Maricaulis maris: one gene and its partner. Each later gene encodes a partner of the first gene's protein in a complex. Links are inferred from orthologs where the notes say so. Each region holds a gene or a part of one and is shown on either strand. Other genes may lie near its edges. The genes, in order: pnp and AAA969_RS07630.

Region 1 (3,215 bases):
GCGATGAAGGCGACAAATCCGATCAGGGCCTGAGACGCCGCGATAAGCGCAAAGGTGACCGCGAGCCCGGCCGGACGGAGGCGGGTGATGATCGCTCCGGCCAAAGCCAGCAGTGGCAAGGCGAGATAGGCCAGGTTGGCGTCATTGTCGGACCGGCCAATGATACCGACCGCCCCGGCGCTCCAGACCAGCATGAAAAACGCCACGAGCGCCAGCCCGCCGGCCAGGCGCGCAGCCCAGTGCCGCTGGGTCTTCAGGACCAGGACGCTGCCGAGCAGCAAGCAGGCCAGCATGCCGCCGGCAAATACAAAATCGAAAAGCGTCCAGTTCATGTCGCGTCTCCAGCACCGGGCGATCGCCTTCGAGCCTAGCCGCTGCCCCGGGGCAAGCGTACAGGCCGGCCAAAGAAAAACCCCGCCAGCTTGCGCCGGCGGGGTCTTCTGATCAGTCCGATGGACAGAAAGTCGCTTATTCAGCGTCTTCCTCTTCCTTCTTGATCTCTTCGCCGGTTTCCTGGTCGATGACTTTCATCGACAGGCGAACCTTGCCGCGATCATCGAAGCCGAGAAGCTTGACGTAGACTTCCTGGCCTTCCTTGACCACGTCGGACGGATGGTTCACGCGCTCAGCCTTGAGCTGGGACACGTGGACGAGACCGTCCTTGGGACCGAAGAAGTTCACGAAGGCGCCGAAGTCCATGACCTTGACGACCTTGCCCTTGTAGACCTTGCCTTCTTCCGGCTCAGCCGTCAGGCCGTGGATCCAGTCGAGCGCCGCCTTGATCGAGGCGCCGTCCGAAGACGAAACCTTGATCACGCCATCATCATTGACGTCGACCTTGGCACCGGTGGTTTCCACGATCTCGCGGATCACCTTGCCGCCCGAGCCGATCACGTCGCGGATCTTGTCGGTCGGAATGGTGATGGTCTCGATGCGCGGCGCAAACTCGCCGAGCTCGGTGCGGGCTTCGCCCAGCGCCTTGCCCATCTCCTCGAGGATATGCAGACGACCGCCATTGGCCTGGGCCAGGGCTGTCTTCATGATGTCCTCGGTGATACCGGCGATCTTGATGTCCATCTGCAGCGAGGTGACGCCTTCGGTGGTACCAGCCACCTTGAAGTCCATATCGCCGAGATGATCCTCATCACCCAGGATATCGGAGAGAACGGCAACGCCTTCCGGATCCTTGATCAGGCCCATGGCAATGCCAGAAACCGGACGGGTGATCGGCACGCCGGCGTCCATCATGGACAGCGAGGCACCGCAGACCGTGGCCATCGAGGACGAGCCATTCGACTCGGTGATCTCGGAGACCAGGCGGATCGTGTACGGGAAGTCTTCCTTGGTCGGCAGGACGGCTTTCACCGCGCGCCAGGCCAGCTTGCCGTGACCGATTTCCCGGCGACCCGGAGCGAGACGGAAAGATGTCTCACCGACCGAATAGGGCGGGAAATTGTAGTGCAGCATGAAGCGTTCTTTGTAGGTCCCCGTCAGGGCATCGATGAACTGCTCATCTTCGCCTGTACCCAGGGTCGCAACGACCAGGGCCTGGGTTTCGCCACGCGTGAACAGGGCCGAACCGTGCGTCCGCGGCAGGATGCCGGCTTCGGACACGATCGAGCGAACCTGATCGAGGGCGCGGCCATCGATACGCTTGCCGGTCTTGATGATGCCACCGCGAACGATGGAACTCTCGACCGCTTTCATGACGTCCTTGAGGGTCGTCATGTCGATGCCGTCCGGACGGTCTTCGGTCTGGAGCAGGGCTTCGAGCGCCTTGTCCTTCGCCGCACCAACCGCCTTGTAGCGCTCGGTCTTGTCGACGATGGTGTAGGCCTTGGCCAGATCGTCGCCGATCAGGTCACGAACCTTGGCTTCCTCGGCCGAATGGTCAGCCGGGGCGTAGTCCCAGGGTTCCTTGGCCGCACGCTCGGCCAGCTTGATGATCATGTCGATCACCGGCTGGAAAGCTGCGTGGCCTGCCATGACGGCACCGAGCATGACGTCCTCGGAGAGCTCTTTGGCTTCCGATTCCACCATCATCACCGCGTCCTGCGTGCCGGCGACGACGAGATCAAGCTCGCTGTCATCCATCTCGTCGCAAGGCGGGTTGATGATGTACTCGCCGTCCTTGTAACCGACGCGAGCCGCGCCGATCGGGCCCATGAAGGGCAGACCGGAGAGGACCAGGGCGGCCGAGGCGCCGATCATGCCGACAATGTCGGGATCGTTCTCGAGATCGTGCGACAGGACCGTCAGCATCACCTGGACTTCGTTCTTGAAGCCCTTGACGAACAGCGGACGGATCGGACGGTCGATGAGACGCGAGGTCAGCGTCTCCTTGTCCGTCGGACGGCCTTCACGTTTGAAGAAGCCGCCGGGGATCTTGCCCGCCGCGAAGTATTTTTCCTGATAATTGACCGTCAGCGGGAAGAAATCGACTCCCGGCTTGGCCTGTTTGACGCCGACGGCTGTGGCGAGAACAGTGGTCTCGCCATAGGACACCATGACGGCGCCGTCTGCTTGTCGGGCGACCCGACCGGTTTCGATGGTGAGTGGGCGACCCGCCCACTCAATCGTTTCTTTCTGGATATCGAACATATCGTCTTTCGTACGGATGGCGTCGCGGATCAGCGGCGCAGACCCAGTTTCTCGATGATAGCCTTGTAACGGGCTTCGTCCTTGTTCTTGACGTAGTCGAGAAGCCGGCGGCGCTGGGAGACCATCTTAAGAAGGCCGCGACGCGAGTGGTTGTCCTTCTTATGGGTCTTGAAGTGCTCGGTAAGATTGGCAATCCGCGTTGTGAGGATGGCCACTTGCACTTCCGGCGATCCCGTGTCGGCTTTGCCACGGGCATGTTCAGCGATCAGCGCGGATTTGCGCTCTTGCGTAATCGACATCGGGTTCTCCTAAACTCGTTATGTCGACCCCCTGATCTCAGGAGGCGAGGTTGAAAACACGCGAGGGCTGGAACTTTCCGGCCCGCGCGTCCCCGAGCGCCACTGCCACACCGTCGCAAAGGGCCAAAGCGGTAAAGGTGCAGTCCTTGCCCGCGATTTCACGGGGTCGGCGCTGTGCCTTCAGCTCTTGCGCTTGACGCGGGAGCAGGACGATCGGACGTCCTAGCTTCAACTGGAAGGATTCCTCTTCGGTCACGGCCAGCGCCGGGATGTCGTCCAGCGCGGTCTGAACCGGGAGCAGAGCTTCCGAAGCGG
Region 2 (3,541 bases), 1.5 Mb from region 1 along the record:
CGAGCCCGAGGCTGACGAACATCGGCGCTTGGGCGGCGGATACACCATCGCCCACGCGGGCCAGGTGCGCGCCGGAGATATGGCCGGCTTCGTGCGCAATCACGCCCTTGAGCTGATTGGGGGTTTCTGATTCCAGGATGATTCCGGTGTGCAGGAAGATGTTCTGGCCACCGGTGACGAAGGCGTTCAGCGTGGGATCAGCGACGATGTAGAGATCGACATCAGCGGGGCGCAGGCCGGCGGCTTCGAGAATGGGGTCGGAATAATCGCGCAGCATGTGCTCGATTTCCGTGTCCCGGATCAAGGATTGAGCCAGGCTTGACGCATGTGTGGCCACAGCAAGAACGCAGGCTGTAGCGACGGTTTTCAGGATGGACATCCTGCCTCCACTGATCGGCCCCCGCTCGGCCCATGATAGCAGCATCACCCCAGGACGCCACGTCCTCTATCAAGATGGGTTGCCCGGCACCGCCGGGCAACCCTGATCCTGATCAGTTGCCGAACAAGCCTGTCCGGTTCCACCAGCCGCGACGCTTCGGCTTGCCATCATCCTTGGCAGGCTTCTCGGCCGCAGCGGTTTCAGTCTCACTGGCTTCCGGCTCGGATTCCGTCGCCTCCGGCTGCGTTTCGGCCGCCGGCTCTGCAGCCGGTTCAACTGGCTTCGCCGGAGCCGTCTCTGCGACCGGTTCCTCGGCCTTCTTGCGACGCGGGGCGCGACGCTTCGGCTTCGGCGCCTCGTCCTCGGCGGCTGGTGCGGCCTCGGCGGTGTCCGTTTGCGTTGCCGCGGCAGCGGCCTCGGCCTCAACGTCCGCCGCTTTCTTGCGGGGGCGACGGGTGCGCTTCTTCGGAGCCTCCTCCGCGACCGGAGCCTCGGCTTCGGCCGCCGGTTCAGCGGTCACGTCGGTCTCAGCCGGAGCTTCGGCTACCGGTTCGGATTTGGTCGAGCGGCGACGCGGAGTCCGCTTGCGCTTCGGCTTCTCTTCGCTGGCCTCGGCGCTGTCGGACGGGGCATCCCCGGACGCCGAATCCGCAACCGCGGTCTCCGCCGGGACCCCGGTTTCCGTGCCTTCGTCGGCTGCCGGTGCGGCCGCGTCAGTGGCGTCACCGGATTCGGTACCGGCTTCGTCCGCATTGACCTCATCCTCGGTGCGACGGCGTCCGCGACCACCGCGGCGACCACGACGGCGGCGGCGGCGCGGCTGGTCATCACCATCCTCATCGCTGGCGCTGCGGGCAGCCTTCGGTTCGTCACCCTCATCATCATCGTCCTGGCCATCGGCCTCGACATTGACGACTTCCATGGCGGCAGCCGTATCGTCCGACGACGGCTTGCGACGACGGCGGCGACGGCGGCGACGGCCACCGGACGCGTCGCGCGGCTCATCGCGACCCTCGCCCCGGGCTTCCGCCTCATCCTCGTCGTCATCCTCATCGGAGGTGTCATCGATCTCGATCGCCTCGATCGATTCGACCGACAGCGGCGCGATCGGGAGTTCTTCACCCGGCTCGCGGTTCTCCAGGGCCTCGATCGAGAATTCCGGTGCCAGGATGCTGTCATCGGCGGTCACCGAGATGCTCATTGCGAAGCGCTGTTCGATCATCAGGAGATGATCGCGCTTTTCGTTGAGCAGGTAGATGGCCACCGAGGTCGGAACGGAAATGCGAACCCGCTTGGCGCGACCGCGCGTGCCTTCCTTTTCCAGGCCGCGCAGGGCGACGAGGGCACTCGATTCGGTCGAGCGCAGATGGCCGGTGCCCTTACAGGTCGGGCAAGTCGTGGTGGAGCCTTCCAGCAGGCTGGAGCGGCGTCGCTGGCGCGAGATTTCCATCAGGCCGAATTGCGAGATGCGGCCAACCTGCAGGCGGGCGCGGTCACGCTTCAGCATGTCCTTCATCTTCTTCTCGACGGCACGATTATTCTTGTTCTCGTCCATGTCGATGAAGTCGATGACGATCAGGCCGGCCAGGTCACGCAGTCGCATCTGGCGGGCGGCCTCGGCCGCCGCTTCCATGTTCGTCTTGAGGGCGGTCGCCTCGATATTGCGCTCGCGGGTCGACTTGCCCGAGTTCACGTCGATCGAGACCAGCGCCTCGGTCGGGTTGATCACGAGATAGCCACCGGACTTGAGCGGCGCGACGGCCGAATAGATCGCCTCGAGCTGGGCCTCACACTGGTGGCGCAGGAAAAGCGGCACGGTTTCCTTGTAGTGCTGCACCTTCTTGGCATGGCTGGGCATCAGCATCTTCATGAAGGCTTTCGCCTCCTTGTAGGCTTCTTCACCCTCCACAAGCACGGCGTCGATCTCCTTGTCGTAGAGATCGCGGATCACCCGCTTGACCAGATTGCCTTCCTCGTAAATCAGCGCCGGAGCGACCGAATTCAGGGTCAGTTCGCGGATATTGGTCCACAGACGCAAAAGGTAGTCGGCATCGCGCTTGATCTCGGTCTTGGTCCGGGACGCCCCCGCTGTGCGGATGATCAGGCCGACACCCTTGGGCAGATCGAGCTCGGACACGACCGACTTCAGGCGCTTGCGATCCGACGCATTGGCGATCTTGCGGGAGATCCCGCCGCCCCGCGGCGTGTTCGGCATCAGCACGCAATAGCGGCCAGCCAGTGACAGATAGGTCGTCAGCGCGGCCCCCTTGTTGCCACGCTCTTCCTTGGCCACCTGCACCAGCAGGATCTGGCGGCGCTTGATGACTTCCTGGATCTTGTACTTGCGGAACATCTGGCGACGGCGACGGGCGGCCTGCTGGTCGCTGATATCGTCTTCCTCGCTGTCGTCCCCGATGGTTTCAGGGGCTTCACTCTCGCTATCGCTGTCAGCGTCGTCGCCATTGCCGGCGGCGACGGTTTCGGACTTGGCGTCGTCAGCCTCGTCTTCATCGTCATGCGCCGCAGAGGCTTCTTCCTCGGCGAGGGCCATGCGGTCCTCGTAAGGGATCTGATAGTAATCCGGGTGGATTTCATTGAAGGCGAGGAAGCCGTGGCGATTGCCGCCATACTCCACAAACGCCGCCTGAAGCGAGGGCTCTACACGCGTTACCTTGGCGAGATAGATATTTCCGCGAATGGGGCGGCGAGCGGCCGCTTCGAAGTCAAAATCCTCAACTTTCGAACCGTCGAGCACGACGACGCGGGTCTCTTCCGGATGACCCGCATCGATCAACATTTTCTTGGACATTAAAGTCGTCTCCTGCGCGCGCGCACGATCGCCTGTGAGCCATCAAATGGCGAGACAGGGACAAGCGTGGCGGCGGGGGCGAGATGGACGGGGTGCGGCCTGTTTTCATTGCTCTAGGCATCAGGCGCTCCCCGCGCATCGGCAGTTACCATAAGCGTCCAGCACCGTTTGGGTGGACGCGGCGGTCGGGGCCCCGGATTATTCTTCGGTCGGACCGGGGCGACGATTAGCGTGTTGGCAGGCCTGTGAGGCCCAGCCGCTTCGCGCCCGGCGCATGCACTCGACCGGCTTATCCGGCGGTGCGTCGCCAAGGCCTTGGCAACATGCAACATTCGAATGCGGAAGAAAAGGCT

Evidence for each region.
Region 2: the proteins of pnp (region 1) and AAA969_RS07630 are in contact, whole or in part, in a cryo-EM structure (PDB 9QH0), measured with the Escherichia coli proteins. The link is inferred for Maricaulis maris from one-to-one orthologs.

Annotation. Positions count from the first base shown.
Region 1 is NZ_AP027270.1:3,113,256-3,116,470, reverse strand. The notes cover bases 36-2,934. They hold pnp (polyribonucleotide nucleotidyltransferase), read right to left. Parts: upstream 2,602-2,934; coding sequence 469-2,601; downstream 36-468. Other genes in these bases: rpsO (30S ribosomal protein S15), read right to left, coding at 2,631-2,900; AAA969_RS14900 (hypothetical protein), read right to left, coding at 36-332. Also shown: more of AAA969_RS14900, read right to left, coding at 1-35; tRNA pseudouridine(55) synthase TruB, read right to left, coding at 2,938-3,215. UniProt on the Escherichia coli protein: Involved in mRNA degradation. Catalyzes the phosphorolysis of single-stranded polyribonucleotides processively in the 3'- to 5'-direction. Also involved, along with RNase II, in tRNA processing.
Region 2 is NZ_AP027270.1:1,637,034-1,640,574, reverse strand. What follows is about bases 292-3,516. They hold AAA969_RS07630 (Rne/Rng family ribonuclease), read right to left. Parts: upstream 3,189-3,516; coding sequence 492-3,188; downstream 292-491. Other genes in these bases: AAA969_RS07635 (M48 family metalloprotease), read right to left, coding at 292-379. In the rest of the region: more of AAA969_RS07635, read right to left, coding at 1-291. UniProt on the Escherichia coli protein: Endoribonuclease that plays a central role in RNA processing and decay. Required for the maturation of 5S and 16S rRNAs and the majority of tRNAs. Also involved in the degradation of most mRNAs.